DNA from 4 places in the Streptomyces sp. NPDC007905 genome. Region 3 is predicted to be linked to each of the others. Evidence: riboswitches for the same ligand, from Rfam matches in the RefSeq annotation. Region 3 holds a riboswitch; each other region holds the start of a gene.

Region 1 (4,472 bases), on a different contig from region 3:
GGATGGGGTCGACGGCGAGGAACACTCCGGCTTCTCGGAGCACCAGATCACCATGAACGCCCACCACACCGTCGTCGCGCGCCTCTCCCGGATCGCGTGACCGCTCCTCCGCCCACGGCTGAACGGCACACGGCAGCGGGGACCGACCGCTCGACGGCCCGGTCCCCGCCGCAGCCGTCCCGCGGCGGTGGGCGTTCCGGGTCACCACATCCAGGGCGGGTGCCGAGGACCGATCAGGGCCTGTGCCTGCCTGCTCAGGCGCCTGCGGCCGTGACGACGGCGTCCGTTCCGAAACCGAGCAGGAGACCGAGGAGGACGCACCACGTGGTGAGCGTCTTCAGCCCCGTCCTGCGGGCGACGGCCAGCAGCTCGATGACGACGTAGAGGATGGAGCCGGCGGCGAGGCCGAGGAAGGCGATCGAGACGGTGTCGTCGACCAGGTGCTGGCCGACGAGCGTGCCGAGGAAGGTGGGGCCGCCGCCGATCAGGCCGAGCCAGAGCAGGGTGAGCCAGGAGGGGCGTTCCCCTTCGGCGGCCAGGGGTGCCACGATGCCGAAACCTTCGGTGGCGTTGTGCAGGCCGAATCCTATGATCAGCAGGAGGGCGAGGGAGAGTTCTCCCTGGGCGGCCGAGTTGCCGATGGCCAGGCCCTCGGCGAAGTTGTGCAGGCCGATGCCCGTGGCGATCATCAGTGCCAGCGAACTTGCCTGACTGCGGGTCTTCGGCGCCAGTTCGGCGGTGGCGGCGGCACCGGGCCCCGCAGGGCGTGCGCCGGCAGCCCGGCGGCGGCCGATCCAGGCGTCGTAGTGCACGAGTCCGGCCAGCCCGAGGCTCAGACCCGCGGCCAGGGTGGCTCCACCGGAGGCGACGGTTCCCCACGCGTGCTTGCTCAGCGCCTCGTCGACCGGCTCCCAGGCATGGGTCAGCACGTCCCAGACGAGGAAGATCAGAATGCCGATGGCCACGGCGTTCAAACCGGCCCTGAGGCGGGGCGTGGGAGTGCGGAGACGGCCGAGGGGCAGGCCGAGGTAGATGGTGAGGCCGGCGATGGCGCCGAGAAGAGTGAGGTGTGCGCTGGACATGGCGATCTCCGGTCTGACGTGCACGGGGAAGCGCACAGAAACTAAAGGAGGTAAGCCTTACCTAACAACTCATGGAGTGCAACTTCAAGAAAGCTTGACGAAGTCATTGCCGGCGCTGTGGTGCGCCTGTACTCGGGCAGACCGGCACGACCCGCTTCCCGGGCCCCCTCGTCTTCGGCCACTTCCTGCTCGCGGCGGCCGGACTGGTCGTCTGGATCGTCTACCTCGTCGCCGACCGGTCAGCCCTGGCGTGGACCTCCTTCGGTGTCCCCGTAGCCGTCGCGCTGCTCGGCTTCGCGATGTTCGCCCGCTGGGTGCCGGTGTACCGGACCGCCGCCCCGGCCACTACCGGGGAGGGGACCACGCCCGCGGAACGGCACCTGCCCGTTCCCGTGGTGGCCGCCCACGGCCTGCTGGGCGCCGCGACGCTGGTGCTGGTGCTGGTGCTGCTGGCGGCCCTGGGAGTGGGCGGCAGCTGAGGCCGACCGTACGTCACCAGGCGCTCTCAGCCGTAGCCGCCAGGTGGAGCGGTCTGCCGAGTGCCACGTTCCAGCGGCCGGCGCGGCCGCTGAACTCGACCGCGCTCAACGGCGCCACGTCGATCCGCCAGAAGGCCGGCTCCGGTGCTCCCAGCACCCGGACGGTCGCGGCTCGTACGACGTCCGGTTCGACCACCGCGACCGTCCGGCCGGAGAACCGCGCGGCCTCGTCCAGCCAGTCCGCGATCCGCCTGCCCAACTCGCGCACCGACTCCCCGTCGTGCGGGGCTGCCGCGGGATCGGCCAGCCACAGGGCTACGGCCTCCGGCTCGGCGGCGCTCACCTCGGCGAGCGTACGGCCCCGCCAGCGGCCCACGTCGAGGCCGGCCAGCTCGGGCGCTTCGCCGGCGTCGAGGCCGAGCGCGGAGGCGGTCTGCCGGCAGCGCTCGGTGGGGGCCACGAGCGCTCGCCCGGCCCGTGGGAGGAGCCTCGCCGCCGAGCGGGCCTGGGCGGCGCCGCCCTCCTCCAATGGGCACCCGTCGTCGAAGCGGGCCTCGCGCAGGGCCGCGTTCATGGCTGGTGAGATCAAGATCACTCGACTGGTCACGTGCTCACTCTCGCGGTCGACGGCCCCGCAATTACAGGGGATTCAAGGGAACGGCGGCTTGAGGGGCGCCCGTGAGCGCCCCGTGCGCCCTTGGCCGCGCCTCCGCTTCGCGGTACGTTCTCGGCGAAATAGACGACGGAAACGCGGAAGCCGGTGGGAATCCGGCACGGTCGCGCCACTGTATGCCCCGTTCACACCGCTCGCGGTGCGGGCAGGGCAAGTCAGACCCGCCCCGTTGTCCTGTGCACCACCGAGACGGGACGCGAGTTCCCCAGGAGGTTCTGCCATGGCGCAGTCCGTCGCTCAGCCGACCACCACCCCCACCGCCATCCCCGCCAAGCTGCCGATCGGCGCGATCGTCCCCTGGGCGGTCTTCTTCGGCATCCTGATGCTTGTCCTGCTGTACTTCGTCGGCGCCGAGCAGGGCGCCACCTCCGTCATGTCCGGCGAGAACGTCCATGAGTGGGTGCACGACGCCCGCCACCTGCTCGGCTTCCCCTGCCACTGACGGCGCGGGAATCCAGGGCCGTCCATGAACTCGGCAACCGTCCGCAACCTTCTGGTGCGTGGCATGCTCGCGGGACTCGCCGCGGGCCTGCTCGCCCTCGTCGTCGCCTACTTCCTCGGCGAGCCGCGCGTCGACTCGGCCATCGCCTACGAAGAGGCGCACTCCCACGAACACGGCATGGAAGTCGTGAGCCGCACGATGCAGTCCACCGGTGGCCTGGCCACCGGTGTCCTCGTCTACGGGGTCGCGTTCGGCGGCATCGCCGCCCTCGCGTACTGCTTCGCGCTGGGCCGGATCGGCCGCTTCGGGCCGCGCGCGAGCGCGCTGCTCCTGGCGACGGCCGGCTTGCTCACGGTCTATGTCGTGCCGTTCCTGAAGTATCCGGCCAATCCGCCGTCCGTCGGCGACCCCGACACCATCGGCAGGCGCACCACCCTGTACTTCCTGATGATGCTGCTCAGCGTGCTGCTGGCGATCGCCACCGTGATCCTCGGCAAGCGCCTCGCAGCACGGCTGGGCAACTGGAACGCGACGGTGGCCGCGGGGGCGTTCTTCGTCCTGGCCATCGGGCTGGCGTACGCGTTCCTGCCGGCCGTCAACGAGGTCCCGAAGGACTTCTCGGCCACCCTGCTCTGGCAGTTCCGCCTGGTGGCCCTGGCCATCCAACTGACTCTGTGGACCGCCTTCGGGCTCGTCTTCGGGCTGTTGGCCGAGCGGGTACTGGATCCGAAGGCCGCCCGACAGGCGAACGCGAAGGCGGCGAGTGCCGGTGCGGAAGTGACACCGGTTCCCCGCTGATCACGCTGCTCGGCGAGGCCCTCACCGCTCCGGTGGGTCGGGGCCGCCGGCCGGGTACGTGGCGAGGTGTCTCGAGTGACACCCGCGCGGTCCGCTGCCGTGATACCAGCGGCACTTCACGCGCTCCTCGATCGCGATCCCGCAGTCCAGGCACGGGCCATGGACGAGGAACTGCAGCACTTGCACCGGGAGGAGGAGGCCCTGCTCGCGCCCCGCCCGGCGTTCCACCAGGCGGGGCCGCGTTCGTGAACGATGACGATCCCGAAAAATCCGCGTCCTGCCACGGCCACTGCCTGGCCGGTGGCCACTGCGGTTGGCGTAGTCCCGCGATGAGGAGCTGGACCAGTCGGCGCGGGTCGTAGCGGGGATCGCTGTCCGCGCCGATGCGGAGTGCGCCACCTCTCCCGCACTTCCCGAGTCATCGAAAATCGCGCAGGTGCCCGTGCCCGGCGAGAAGAGGACTCTTCCGTCACTCGCTCCTCCGGTCGAATCACCGGCCACCGCACCTACGGCGCCGTTCCCTACCGGACGCACTCCCCGCGGTTCATCCTCGCCTACGGCCCACTGGACACGGAGTCCGGCTCCCGCCGTCGGCGGCCCGAGGCCGGCGCCGTGCTCCCTCCGGGTCCGCCCACAGGTGTCGGGTACCCCCACCGGGTATGGTCTGGGGCGGGGCACCGCCCCCCATGGAGGAGTCCGCAGAAAGGAGAGCAGGCCACGATGGGCAGCACACCCGCACGCCGCCCGGGCACCGCCCGGCTGCTGGCCCTGTGTGCGGTCCTGCTCGGCCTCTTCCTCATGCACGGCGCCCCGGCCACAGCCGCTGACGGCTGCCACGGCGCGGTGGGGGCTGCTGCCTCGGTCCACGAAGGCCACGAAGGGCACGAAGTCCAGGCCTTCCCGAAGGTGTCGGACCGGGCCCTGCTGCCTCATGCGGACGGTGCCCAAGCCCATGCCGTGAAGGGCATGAGTTCGCACGGGACGATGTGCGTCGCGAT
Region 2 (4,472 bases), on a different contig from region 3:
CGGATCGGGCGGTCCAGCTGCGGGCTGAGCGTGGCGCAGACCGCGTGCAGGAACGCCTTCGGCCCGGTGGGCGGGGTCAGCGTCCGGGCGGTGTCGCGGACGAGCCGGTCGAGGAACCGCTTCGGCGAACTTGTCGTTCTGCGGGACTTCGGCGATCTGTCGGGGCTCATGCGTCGTCCTTGCGGTCGTCGTCCTTGCGGTCGTCGTCCTTGCGGTCGAGTTCGGCGGGCGTTGGGCGACCATAGGACCAGGAAGGCCGGAAGGGCATGTTCCCGCAAGGAAAACGATCGTTTACGGCCAGCACCGGCTCAGGCACGCCCGGCACCCCTCAAGGCGGCGGTCCCCTTCGCCTCCCCCGAACTCCCCGCCCGCTCCGAAGTGATGATCATCTCCGCCAGGTCGGCGAGCGTGGCCAGCTGACGGGGGTTCATCTGCGGGGCGCGCGCGGCCAGCCTGACCAGCCCGCTCTCCCGCAGCCGCAGCAGCGGGTCCGCCTCCGCCTCCAGGCTCTGCACCACCGGCTGCAGCGCCTCGTGCAGCGCCTCCTGTTCGTCGGCGGTGAAGAAGCCCGCCGACAGGCCGAAGAACCTGCGCAGCCGGTCGGTGTGTTCGAGGCCCGGCATACCGCTCTTGCGCCACTCGCTCAACCACTGCCGGCTGGTTCCGGCGATCCTGGCCAGTTCGTCAAGCGAGTACCGCTTGCCGTCGGGCCGCCGCCGGGTCTCCCGGATGAAGTCCAGCCGCTGCCGTACCCGTTGGGCGAGACAGGCCTCCGGTGCCCGGCCGCCCGAGAGCAGTTCGACGACCACGCCGACGGGGATGCCGGTGCGGTGGGAGAGCCCGGCCACGTCCAGGACCTCCGACAGCCGGCCGGGCCGGCCGGTCAGCTCTCCGAGCCGGTCCAGCACGTCGGCCAGCGGGGCGTAGGCGTCACTCACCGAGGTCCCCCCTGGGCACGTCGTCCGTTCCGTGGCTGAGCTGACGCGAGGCTACCGGGTCACCCGTGCGCCGACCAGACATGACAACGCCGACTGCGGAAATAGGCAGCAATCGTTGACAGTTGAGGGTGTGTCGGGTGAGGATCAGGGCACGGAGAGCAAGATCGACCCGCCTCGGGTGCTGCCTATGGGGGAGCAGCATCCGGGGCGTTCCTCTGTCCGCCTTCTCCCCACGAAGGTGAGGCTCCGATGCCGCAGTCCGTTCTTCTCCTCGGAACCGGCCGCCGTGCCGCGTACGACGAGTACCCGCTGGCGCGGATCGCGGCGGCCCACCCGGTGGTGCTGGTCGGCACCGCCCCGCCCGCCTGGGCGCGCCCCTACCTGGCCGGTCATCTGGTGGCCGACCCCGGTCGGGAGGCGGCCGCCGTGGCGGTCGCGCGCTACGCGGCACGACACCGGGTCCGCGGGGTACTGACCTGGGCCGGCGAGCACCTGACCGGCGTCGCACGGCTCGCCGCACGGCTGGCGTTACCCGGCATCCCGTACGAGACGGCCGCGGCCTGCACCGACCCGGCCGCGTTGTCGGCACTCCTCGCCCGCCACAAGATCCTCCCGGCCGGCCGGGAGGACACGGAGGGGCCGCTGGTCTCCGCCGAGGCCGTCGTCCTGGACGACGAGGTCCGCATCGCCGCGCTCACCCGTACGACGCCGGGCCCGCCGCCCGCCCGGCAGCCGCTGCGGCACTCCGTGCACGCCCACGACGGGTTGCTGCACAACCCGTTCCTGCGGCACACGGTGGAGCGGACCGTGCGCGCGCTCGGCCTCGCCCACACCGTCGTCCACATCGGCCTGCGGCTCACCGCCCGTGGCCCGCTCGTCACGGACGTCGTCCCGCACCTGCCCGGCGACCTGATCCCGCTGCTGGTCGAACGGGCCACCGGCGTCGACCTCGTGCGAGCCGCCGCCGCCCTGGCCACCGGCGGGCTCCCGGACGTGACTCCGACCCGGCAGCGGGCGGCCGCGATCCAGTTCGCCTATCCGGCTGCGACGGGCCGGCTGACCCACCTGCATCTGGACCCGGCGGCCACGTACGAGCCGTGCGCCGAGCGCATGGTCCTCACCCGGCGGCCCGGCGACCCGGTCACGGCGGCCGGCCACGCAGGGCCGGCCGACCGGCTCGCGCACTGGGTGGCGGAGGGCGAGGACCCGGCAGAGTGCGAGCACGCCCTGCGCGGGATGGCCCACTACTTGAGCGCGGCCGTCGTCCCGACGTCTTGGCCGCACGCGGCCTAGGCATGCTGAGCACAAGCGCCTTTGCGATACCGCCCCGCACCAGCGGGGGCGTTGCCCCACCGCCCTTAAAAACTCCTCCGGTTGTCCACGGCCCGGCGGGGCCGGCACCACGTGGTCGGGACGCGGATCGAGGTGCGGCGCACGCGCCGCCGTGGGCGTGACCCCGGTCACCGCCCCCGTGTGCCCACAGCCACCCCTCGGCCCGCTGACGGCGGCCGGTAAAGTGGCGGGGTCGTCATCACACCTGTACGGGGGGAAGCCGGTGCAATTCCGGCGCTGACCCGCAACCGTGAACCGTCCCGCGGACGGTGAGCCGGACCGCTCCGGACGGGACGTTGACCGGCTCGCGTGCGCGGCGGCCCGTCGCGCACGGCACCGTCGAGGTTTACGGAGCCGAGCCGCCCGGGGTGGTCCCGTGCGCTGCCGGTTCCCGCAGGAGAGGCAGTCGCCGACCATGAACGTCCGCCGCAGTGCCGCGGCTCTCGCCGCCATAGGCGTGCTGGCCGCAGCCGCGCCCGCCACGGCCGCCGGCCCGTCCCCGTCCCCGTCCCCGAAGGTGACCCTTCCGTCCGGCCTGTTCGGCAAGGCGGACCCGACGTACGACGGTGTCTGGCGCCAGTCGCTGGCGCTGCTCGCGCAGCGGACGCTCGGCTACCGTCCCGCCGCGTCGGCCGTCAACTGGCTGGCGGGGCAGCAGTGCGACAACGGAGGTTTCGCCGCGTTCCGGGCCGACACCGCCAAGCCCTGTGCGGGCAAGGGCGGCGCCCAGCCCGACACCAACAGCACGGCCGCCGCCGTCCAGGCCCTGCAGGCGCTCGGCGGGCACGGCGGTGAGGTCCGCAGGGCCCTGGTCTGGCTGACGACGGTCCAGAACAAGGACGGCGGCTGGGGCTACTCGCCGGGCGGCCCGAGCGACACCAACTCCACCAGCGTCGTCATCGGCGCCTTCGCCTCGGTCGGCCAGGACCCGGCCCGGGTGCACACCGGGAGCAAGACCCCGTACGACCTGCTGGCCAAGTGGTCCCTGCCCTGCGACGACGACGGGGCTGGAGCCCTCCCCTACCAGCCGGACAAGAAGGGCAAGCTGTTCGCCAACGCGGACGCGACGGCGGCCGCGGTGCTCGGCGCGCTCGGCAAGGGTTTCGTGACCAGGGCCGGGAAGGCTCCCGAGCAGGGCTCCAGCTGCACGAACTCCGACAAGCAGCTCACCCCGGCAGAGGTGGCGAACAACGCCTCGTCCTACCTGGCCAACGCCCTGACCCCCGCCGGATACCTGAAGTCGACCCTGCCCGGCGCCGAGGACCAGCCCGACTACGGCAACACCGCGGACACGGTCGTCGCACTCGCCGCGGACGGCTGGACCGCACAGGCGAAGAAGCCGTACGGCTGGCTGGAGAAGAACGCGGCCAAGTGGGCGCGGGAGAGCGGCCCGGCCGCCTGTGCCCAGCTGATCCTCGCCGCGCACGCGGTGGGCGCCGAGCCGCGGGACTTCGGCGGTACGGACCTGGTGCGGGCGCTCAACGCGACCGGCCCGGCCCCGAAGTCGGCCGCCCGCGCCGAGGAACCCGGCAACCATGACGAGCACGACTCGGGCACCCGCGTCTGGTGGATCGTCGGCGTCGGCATCGTCGCCGGCATCGGCATCGGCATCGGCTTCCTGCTCAGCGGCCGCCGTAAGCAGCGGCAGCCGTGACCGCCGTCCGCCGTGCCGTGGCCCTGCCGGTCGCCGCGCTCGTCCTCGTGGCCGGTGCCGCCCAGGCGCACGCCGCCGGTTACCGCTACTGGTCGTTCTGGGAACGGGACGGCGGCCACTGGACGTACGCCACCGAAGGGCCGTCGACGGCCCGCCCGGACGACGGGGCCGTCCAGGGCTTCCGTTTCGCGGTGAGCGTGGACTCCGCGGACGCGAGCCGGCCGCGCGGCGCGGCGGACTTCGCCGGGATCTGCGCGGGGACACCCGCGAAGCCGGGCGTGAAACGCGTGGCACTCGTCCTCGACTTCGGCACGGCCGCTGACGCCCCGTCCGGTGAGACCCCGCCCGCCCGCCGCACGGCCTGCGCCCGCGTCTCCCCGGACGCGACGACGGCCGAGGCGCTGGCCGCCGTCGCCAAGCCCCTGCGCTACGACACCAATGCCCTGCTGTGCGCGATCGCCGGGTATCCCGGGAAGGGGTGCGGGGAGCAGGTGTCGAGCCAGCAGAGCGGGGGCACGGCAGCGAAGGAGAAGCAGGCCGGGAAGGAG
Region 3 (4,472 bases):
TGTGGACGACGGCGCGGGCGTCGGTGGTGCGGTAGACGGCGAGGTGCATGGGCAGTTCGCTGGTCGGCACGAGCGCGCCGAGCACCTGCTCACCGGCGAGGTCGACGCCGGTGATGTCGTCCGGGGTCAGCCGGTCGTAGGGCACGCCCGAAGGCGTGACCAGCACGAGGTCCCCGACGCGCGCCGAGACGTTACCGGAGGTGCCGACGACCAGCCCGTCGGCGACGGTCCGGCGGGCCGTCGCGACCAGCGCCTGCCAGACGCGCGCCGCTTCCTCTTCCGCATTCCGCCGCTGTTCAGCCATGCCGCGATCCTGCCAGCCGGCCCGGCAGGGGGCGGTCCGCCCGCGCATTTCAGGTCGGAAGTCGCACCGCCGAACGGGTGGACATGGCCTTGAAACATCCGGAATCGGCTTTTCCACACGATCGCCGGTCATTCAATGATCTTTCCTGCTCGCTGGACGACGTTCCGCCGCCTCTCCAGGGGGACGCATGGCTCGTGATCGCACATCCTCCCGCTTCCGCCACCGCGTCGGCGCCCTCGCCGCCGCCACGGCGGCGCTGGCCCTCGCGGGCGCCCAGGCCGCGTCCGCCGTCTGCGCCGTGTCGCCGGTGGCCGCGATGGGCCTGCCCCGGGGGCACGACGTGTCGTCCTACCAGAAGCACGTCGACTGGCCGGCCGCACGGTCGGAGGGCGCTCGGTTCGCCTACGTCAAGGCGACCGAGGCCACGACCTACCGCAACCCCTATTTCGACCGGCAGTACGACGGCGCGCGCCGGGCCGGCCTGATCCGCGGCGCGTACCACTTCGCGCGGCCGGACAGGTCCTCGGGCGCCGAGCAGGCCGCGTACTTCGTGCGGCACGGCGGCGACTGGCGGGCGGACGGCTGGACGCTGCCGCCCGCGCTCGACATCGAGTACAACCCGTACGACAGGCGGGACAAGTGCTACGGGCTGGGCCAGGGGCAGATGGTCCACTGGATCCGGTCCTTCAGCGAGGAGGTCGCACGGCAGACCGGCCGCCGCCCGGTGATCTACACCACCGCCGACTGGTGGGACGCCTGCACCGGCGACAGCCGCGCCTTCGCCTCGGACCATGCTCTGTGGATCGCCCGTCACGGCTCCTCGGGCCCGGGATCGCTGCCGGGCGGGTGGTCGGACTGGACCTTCTGGCAATACGGCGACCGGGGCGGCCTGCCGGGTGACCAGAATCTCTTCAACGGGCCGCCGAGCCGGCTGCGGGCCTTCGTGCGGGGCTGGTAGCCAAGCGGCATATGGGGCGTCGGGCGCGAACGGAACTCCGATCCCCTGTTATCGACACCCTCACGCCTGCCCCAGTTCATCTTCCGTTCACCCAGGTTGCCTACGGTCCAACAGCCAACGACCTCGAACGATTGCCTGGGTAAATGGAAAACTTCTCGCTGATCCTCGCGATTGTGGTAATAACCGCACTCGCGTTCGATTTCACGAACGGTTTTCACGACACCGCCAACGCGATGGCCACGACCATCTCGACCGGTGCGCTCAAGCCCAAGGTCGCGGTGGCCATGTCCGCCGCCCTCAACCTTGTAGGCGCTTTCCTCTCCGTGGAGGTCGCCAACACGATCTCCAAGGGTCTCGTCGATGAGAACGGCATCCGTCCCGAGGTCATCTTCGCCGCCCTGGTCGGCGCGATCCTCTGGAACCTGATGACCTGGCTGGTGGGACTGCCCTCCAGCTCCTCGCACGCTCTGATGGGCGGCCTGATCGGCGCCACCGTCGCCTCCGCGGGCTTCGGCGCCGTCCACGGTGACGTCCTGGTCACCAAGGTTCTGCTCCCGGCCGTCGCCGCCCCGGTGGTGGCCGGTGTGGCGGCCATGCTCGCCACCCGCTTCTCCTACGGCATCGGCGGCACGGCCGACGGCGAGGCCACCCGCAAGGGCTACCGCGCCGGTCAGATCGCCTCCGCCGGCCTGGTCTCCCTCGCGCACGGCACCAACGACGCGCAGAAGACGATGGGCATCATCACCCTGGCGCTGATCGCGGGCGGTGCCATCGCCCCGGGCTCCAACCCTCCCACCTGGGTGATCCTCTCCGCGGGTCTGGCCATCGCACTCGGCACCTACATCGGCGGCTGGCGCATCATCCGCACCATGGGCAAGGGCCTGACCGACCTGGAGCCGCGACAGGGCTTCGCCGCCCAGACCAGCGCGGCCACCGCCATCCTGGCCTCCTCCCACCTCGGCTTCTCCCTCTCGACCACCCACGTGGTCTCCGGCTCGGTGATGGGTGCCGGTCTGGGCCGCAAGGGCGGTGTGGTCCGCTGGTCCACCGCGACCCGCATGGTCGTCGCCTGGGCCCTCACCCTCCCGGCCGCCGCCCTGGTCGGCGCGCTCGCCGAGTCCGTCACGGACCTGGGCGACTGGGGCACCGCGGTCGTCGCCGTCTTCCTGGTCGGCGCCAGCGCCGCGATCTGGAAGTTCTCCCGGCGCGAGGTCGTGGACAGCGCCAACGTCAACGCCGTCGACGGAACCGAGGAGCCGGCCGGCGTGGTGACCGCCGCCATCGCCGCGGTGACCCCGCCGCCCACGGGCACCCTCACCGTCACCGAGGACCTGACGGCCACGATCCCGGCTCCGGCCGCGACCGACACCGCGGCGCCGGCGGTTCCGCCGGCCGCGACGGTCTGACCCCGAGCACCCGGTAACTGAAGGAAGCATCCCCATGAAGATCGACTGGGCGGCTCTCGGCTCCGTCTTCGGCGTCAGCCTCGCGTTCACGGTGGGCGTGGTGGCCCTGTTCACCCTCGGCATCAACGGCCTGTCGCGACGCGAGAAGGCCACCGCGCAGGGCAACTCGGCGGCGCTCACCGCGACCGGTGCGTACGTGTGCTTCGCCGCGTGCGCGGCCGCGGTGGCCTACGGGATCTACCTGATCGTGGCCAAGCCCTGACCCACCGTCCGAAAGGCTCCTTGCCGGCGTGTCCCGGCAAGGAGCCTTCCGCATGCCCGGACCTCACCGGTGTGGGGCTCAGCACACTCTCCCCTCGCAGGTCAAAGGCAAGTTGACGGCCCTTCCGGGCGCGTGGTGGACTGCCCGGGCCATGTACGGCGGCAGAGAGGAAGCCGGTGCGAATCCGGCGCGGTCCCGCCACTGTCACCGGGGAAGGAATCCCGGGAGCCAGGAACTCTCACCGCCGGTCTCGTCGAACCAGGGCGCGGACACCCTGAGTGAGGACATATCGCCATGCGCGGCTGCCGATTGAGGTTCAGTAACCGGGTTCTGCCTGCCCCCGCGGCCGGCTGAGCCGATGGGTGCCGATCGCTTCTACGCGTACGGCGCCGCCGCCGGCCTTCTCGGCGACCTGCTCCTCGGCGATCCGCGCCGGGGGCATCCGGTCGCCGCGTTCGGGCGGGCCGCCGGGGCCGTGGAACGTGTGCTGTGGCGCGACCACCGTGGGTGGGGGGCGCTGCACACGGGGGTGTGCGCCGGGGGTGCCGTCGCGCTCGGGGCTCTCGCCGAACGGGCCGTACGCCGGTCTCCCGCCGCCTCCGTCGCCCTGACCGCCGCCGCCACCTGGGCCGTCGTCGGGGGTACTTCCCTCGCGCGGGAGGCCCGGGTCATCGGGCACGCCCTCGCGGCCGGCGACGTGGCGGCCGCCCGCGAGCGGCTGCCGCATCTGTGCGGCCGTGATCCGCAGGCGCTGGACACCCACGGGATCGCCCGGGCCGTGGTCGAGTCGGTCGCCGAGAACACCTCCGACGCCGTCGTGGGCGCGCTGGTGTGGGGTGCCGTGGGCGGGGTCCCCGCGCTGCTCGGGTTCCGGGCCGTCAACACCCTGGACGCGATGGTGGGGCACAAGTCGCCCCGCTTCCGGCGCTACGGCTGGGCCTCCGCCCGCCTCGACGACGTCGCCGGGTGGCCGGGTGCGCGGTTGACCGCCGTGCTCGCCGCAGCGGCCGGCCCCGATCCCCGCGGCGCGCTGCACGCCTGGAAGGCCGACGCGCGCAGGCACCCGAGCCCCAACGCCGGGCCCGTGGAGGCCTCGTTCGCGGGCGCCCTCGGTGTGCGGCTGGGCGGGACGCTCTCCTACGGCGGCCGCGTCGAACACCGGCCCGTTCTGAACGGGGGCACCGGGCGGGCCGTCCGGGTCACCGACATCGACCGGGCCGTACGGCTCTCCCGCCGCGTCGGCCTGCTCGCGCTCGGCGTCACGGTCGCCGGGCGCCGACTCGTGAAGGGACGTGGGAAGTGAACGGTGGTCTCCTCGTCGCCGGCACCACCTCCGACGCCGGCAAGAGCGTCGTGACGGCCGGGATCTGCCGGTGGCTCGTGCGCCAGGGCGTGAAGGTGGCGCCCTTCAAGGCGCAGAACATGTCCCTCAACTCGTTCGTCACCCGGGAGGGCGCGGAGATCGGGCGGGCGCAGGCCATGCAGGCCCAGGCCTGCCGGGTCGAGCCGACCGCGCTGATGAACCCGGTGCTGCTCAAGCCG
Region 4 (4,472 bases), on a different contig from region 3:
ACGTGGGTCTGCCGATGCTGATGCTCTCCCGGCACTCCCTGGACCGTGAGGGCAAGCCGGTGGAGTGGGTGCGGTCCGTGTACCGCGGTGACCGGTACAAGTTCGTGGCACGTCTGAAGCGGCCCGTGGAGTGAAGCGGCCCCCGGCCTGACCGGGTCGGTGTCTTCACACCTCGACCCCGAAATCGACATGCCGATATGGCGACGAGGTCTTCCGCTGCCACGACAGCGTCACCTAGATTGCCTGCACATTACAGGTGATCAGTGAGGGGACGGAGCCGTGGCATGTCCGAAACGCCTGAAGTGAGACCGGTCGTAACGCCGGTCCGCGTGATCATCGGCCTGTGTCTCGTCGCGCCCTTCGCGGCGCTGCTGTGGGTCGGCTCGTACGCCAAGACGGACCCCGCGTTCATCGGGATCCCGTTCTTCTACTGGTACCAGATGCTGTGGGTGCTGATCTCCACCGCGCTCACCATGCTCGCGTACCAGCTGTGGCAGCGCGATCAGCGCGGCCGCCGGAACGGGGACGGGGGTGCGGCGAAGTGAAGAACGGCGTCAACGGCGTCGCGCTCGGCGTCTTCATCTTCTTCTTCCTGGCCGTCACGGTCGTGGGCTTCCTGGCCGCGCGCTGGCGCAGGGCCGACAACGAGCACTCCCTGGACGAATGGGGCCTGGGCGGACGGTCGTTCGGCACCTGGATCACCTGGTTCCTGCTCGGCGGCGACCTGTACACGGCGTACACCTTCGTCGCCGTACCGGCGGCGATCTACGCGGCGGGCGCGGCCGGCTTCTTCGCGGTGCCCTACACGATCCTGGTCTACCCGCTGATCTTCACGTTCCTGCCCCGCCTGTGGTCGGTCTCGCACCGCCACGGCTACGTCACGACCTCGGACTTCGTGCGCGGCCGCTTCGGCTCGAAGGGGCTGTCGCTGGCCGTGGCGCTCACCGGCATCCTCGCGACGATGCCGTACATCGCGCTCCAGCTCGTCGGCATCCAGGCGGTGCTGGACGTGATGGGCGTCGGCGGCGGCGAGAACACCAACTGGTTCGTGAAGGACCTGCCGCTGCTGATCGCCTTCGGCGTGCTGGCCGCGTACACGTACTCGTCGGGTCTGCGCGCCCCCGCCCTGATCGCGTTCGTGAAGGACACGCTGATCTACCTCGTCATCGCGGTGGCGATCATCTACATCCCGATCAAGCTGGGCGGGTTCGACGACATCTTCGCCAAGGCGGCCGACGCGTTCAGCCAGGTCAACCCGGCCACCGGCAAGCCGCGCGGCGCGCTGGCCCCACCGGAGGCGGGCCAGTGGACCTACGCCACCCTGGCGCTCGGCTCCGCCCTGGCCCTGTTCATGTACCCGCACTCGATCACCGCGACGCTGTCGTCCCGGAGCCGTGAGGTGATCCGGCGCAACACCACGATCCTGCCGCTGTACTCCCTGATGCTGGGCCTGCTGGCGCTGCTCGGCTTCATGGCGATCGCGGCCGGAGTGAAGGTCACCAACGGGCAGTTGGCGATTCCGCAGCTGTTCGAGAACATGTTCCCGGACTGGTTCGCCGGTGTGGCCTTCGCGGCGATCGGCATCGGCGCCCTGGTGCCCGCGGCCATCATGTCCATCGCGGCGGCGAACCTCTTCACACGCAACATCTACAAGGACTTCATCAAGCCGGACGCGACGCCCCAGCAGGAGACCCGCGTCTCCAAGATCGTGTCGCTGCTGGTGAAGGTGGGCGCGCTGGTCTTCGTCCTGACGATGGACAAGACGGTGGCGATCAACTTCCAGCTGCTGGGCGGGATCTGGATCCTGCAGACCTTCCCGGCCCTGGTCGGCGGCCTGTTCACCCGATGGTTCCACCGCTGGGCACTGCTCGCCGGCTGGGCGGTCGGCATGGTCTACGGCACGCTCGCCGCCTACGGGGTGGCCTCGCCGACCCAGAAGCACTTCGGTGGCTCCGCGAAGGAGATCCCGGGCATCGGGGAGATCGGCTACATCGGCCTGACGGCGTTCGTCCTCAACGTCGCGGTCACCGTGGTCCTCACGTTCGTCCTCAAGGCCGTGAAGGCCGCCGAGGGCCTCGACGAGACCAGGCCGGGCGACTACACGGCGGACGCGGGCGACCCGGGAGTCGAGGTGGAACTGCCGCCGGCCACGGCGGGCGCCAGCCACTGAATCACGCCCCTGTAGGGGCGCGCAGAACCGCTCGAGCACCAACACACCACCCCCAGCGGGCCGCCGAACGGCTAGACCGACGGCGGCCCGCTTCCGTTCGCGCACCCGAGCGGAACCGGAACCCCGTGTCCGGCTGGACGACAGCGCCGCGCCCACCCCGAGTTGACCCTCTGAAGCCACCGCAACACGCAACAGACACAACATCTGGGGGTGACACCACAGCCCGGCACTAGATGTATGCTCATCCTCGCTGTCGCCGCAGGGGAATCCGGTGCGAATCCGGAACTGTCCCGCAACGGTGTACTTGCGTGCATCCGCACGCCTGTCCAGTCCGAGGACCTGCCGTCAGCGCGCGCCCGGCCGTCCGGTCCGGGTGCCTTGAGACGTCCGGGCCTCGTGGAGTGGGCCGGTGGACGCGACGCCGTGCGCGCTCGTGCTGCCCCTGCCCTCCGCAAGGCCCCGTGCCGAGCGAGGGAGAGCCCCACGTGACCATCGCGCCAGCCGATCCGGCTTCAGTCAGCGACCTGAAGGCCGACGGTCCCGGTGCCGCGCTGCTGCGGACCCTGACCGAGCTGACCGCCGACCTCCCCGACGCCGACCCCGGCCGCGTCGCCGCGGCCGCGCTGCGCGGCCGGTCCGCACGGGCCGACGAGGCGGAGTTGCGCGAGCTGGCCACGGAGGCGGCCGCCGGACTGATCTCCGACGACCCCGCCTACTCTCGGGTGGCCGCCCGGCTGCTGACCCTCTCCATCAGGGCCGAGGCCGCCTCGCAGGGCGTCGTGTCCTTCACCGGGTCCGTCGCCGTGGGCCACCGCGAGGGCCTGGTCGCCGACCGCACGGCGGAGTTCGTGCGGCTGCACGCCGAGCGTCTGGACTCGCTGATCGACGCGGCGGCCGACGACCGCTTCGGTTACTTCGGCCTGCGCACCCTGCACAGCCGCTATCTGCTCCGGCACCCCATCACCCGCAAGGTGATCGAGACGCCCCAGCACTTCATGCTGCGCGTCGCCGCGGGCCTGGCCGAGGACGACACCGTCCGCTCCGTGGACGAAGTGGCGGCGCTCTACGGGCTCATGAGCCGCCTCGACTACCTGCCCTCCTCCCCCACGCTCTTCAACTCCGGCACGCGGCACCCGCAGATGTCGTCCTGCTACCTCCTCGACTCCCCGCTGGACGAGCTGGACTCCATCTACGACCGCTACCACCAGGTCGCCCGCCTGTCGAAGCACGCCGGCGGCATCGGTCTGTCGTACTCCCGTATCCGCTCGCGCGGTTCGCTGATCCGAGGCACCAACGGGCACTCCAACGGCATCGTGCCGTTCCTGAAGACCCTGGACGCCTCGGTGGCCGCGGTGAACCAGGGCGGCCGGCGCAAGGGTGCCGCCGCGGTGTACCTGGAGACCTGGCACTCCGACATCGAGGAGTTCCTGGAGCTGCGCGACAACACCGGTGAGGACGCCCGCCGTACCCACAACCTGAACCTCGCCCACTGGGTCCCGGACGAGTTCATGCGCCGGGTCAACGCCGACGAGCAGTGGTCGCTGTTCTCCCCGGCGGACGTCCCGGAGCTGGTGGACCTGTGGGGCGAGGAGTTCGACGCGGCCTACCGCGAGGCGGAGGCGAACGGTCTCGCCAGGAAGACGATCCCGGCCCGCGACCTGTACGGCCGCATGATGCGCACCCTCGCGCAGACCGGCAACGGCTGGATGACCTTCAAGGACGCCGCCAACCGGACGGCCAACCAGACGGCGACCGCGGGCCACGTCATCCACTCCTCCAACCTCTGCACGGAGATCCTGGAGGTCACGGACGACGGGGAGACGGCGGTCTGCAACCTGGGTTCGGTCAACCTCGGTGCCTTCGTGGCGAACGGCGATCTCGACTGGGAGCGCCTCGACAGGACGGTCCGCACGGCCGTGACCTTCCTCGACCGCGTGGTCGACATCAACTTCTACCCGACCGAGCAGGCGGGCCGTTCCAACGCCAAGTGGCGTCCGGTGGGCCTCGGCGCGATGGGCCTGCAGGACGTCTTCTTCAAGCTGCGCCTGCCCTTCGACTCCCCCGAGGCCAGGGCCCTGTCCACGCGGATCGCCGAACGCATCATGCTCGCCGCGTACGAGGCCTCCGCCGACCTGGCCGAGCGCAACGGCCCGCTGCCGGCCTGGGAGAAGACCCGCACGGCCAAGGGTGTCCTGCACCCTGACCACTTCCCGGGCGTTCGCCTGACCTGGCCGGAGCGCTGGGCGGCCCTGCGCGAGCGGATCGCCTCGGTCGGCATGCGCAACTCGCTGCTCCTCGCGAT

What was found. A riboswitch is a leader RNA that binds a small molecule or an ion and turns the genes downstream of it on or off. The one in region 3 is predicted to bind cobalamin.
Region 1: another riboswitch for cobalamin. It lies ahead of ACFZDC_RS00520 (CbtB-domain containing protein); the one in region 3 lies ahead of ACFZDC_RS27370 (cobalamin biosynthesis protein).
Region 2: another riboswitch for cobalamin. It lies ahead of ACFZDC_RS20355 (prenyltransferase/squalene oxidase repeat-containing protein); the one in region 3 lies ahead of ACFZDC_RS27370 (cobalamin biosynthesis protein).
Region 4: another riboswitch for cobalamin. It lies ahead of ACFZDC_RS13020 (ribonucleoside-diphosphate reductase subunit alpha); the one in region 3 lies ahead of ACFZDC_RS27370 (cobalamin biosynthesis protein).

The regions. Positions count from the first base shown of each region.
Region 1 is NZ_JBIBKS010000001.1:100,948-105,419, reverse strand. It holds gene ACFZDC_RS00535 (ZIP family metal transporter) at 255-1,082, opposite strand; gene ACFZDC_RS00530 (hypothetical protein) at 1,382-1,561, shown strand; gene ACFZDC_RS00525 (histidine phosphatase family protein) at 1,575-2,168, opposite strand; cobalamin riboswitch at 2,262-2,418, shown strand; gene ACFZDC_RS00520 (CbtB-domain containing protein) at 2,455-2,676, shown strand; gene ACFZDC_RS00515 (CbtA family protein) at 2,701-3,474, shown strand; partial or broken gene ACFZDC_RS00510 (TetR family transcriptional regulator) at 3,785-3,871, opposite strand; gene ACFZDC_RS00505 (hypothetical protein) at 4,195-4,472, shown strand, end outside.
Region 2 is NZ_JBIBKS010000010.1:317,272-321,743, reverse strand. It holds gene ACFZDC_RS20375 (hypothetical protein) at 1-170, opposite strand, end outside; gene ACFZDC_RS20370 (hypothetical protein) at 167-316, opposite strand; gene ACFZDC_RS20365 (XRE family transcriptional regulator) at 309-938, opposite strand; gene ACFZDC_RS20360 (hypothetical protein) at 1,188-2,231, shown strand; cobalamin riboswitch at 2,444-2,572, shown strand; gene ACFZDC_RS20355 (prenyltransferase/squalene oxidase repeat-containing protein) at 2,686-3,924, shown strand; gene ACFZDC_RS20350 (SCO2322 family protein) at 3,921-4,472, shown strand, end outside.
Region 3 is NZ_JBIBKS010000016.1:160,748-165,219, reverse strand. It holds gene ACFZDC_RS27390 (class II aldolase/adducin family protein) at 1-304, opposite strand, end outside; gene ACFZDC_RS27385 (GH25 family lysozyme) at 492-1,262, shown strand; gene ACFZDC_RS27380 (inorganic phosphate transporter) at 1,406-2,668, shown strand; gene ACFZDC_RS27375 (hypothetical protein) at 2,703-2,930, shown strand; cobalamin riboswitch at 3,050-3,188, shown strand; gene ACFZDC_RS27370 (cobalamin biosynthesis protein) at 3,289-4,233, shown strand; gene ACFZDC_RS27365 (cobyric acid synthase) at 4,230-4,472, shown strand, end outside.
Region 4 is NZ_JBIBKS010000006.1:164,059-168,530, reverse strand. It holds gene ACFZDC_RS13035 (UTRA domain-containing protein) at 1-134, shown strand, start outside; gene ACFZDC_RS13030 (DUF3311 domain-containing protein) at 285-545, shown strand; gene mctP (monocarboxylate uptake permease MctP) at 542-2,170, shown strand; cobalamin riboswitch at 2,388-2,532, shown strand; gene ACFZDC_RS13020 (ribonucleoside-diphosphate reductase subunit alpha) at 2,656-4,472, shown strand, end outside.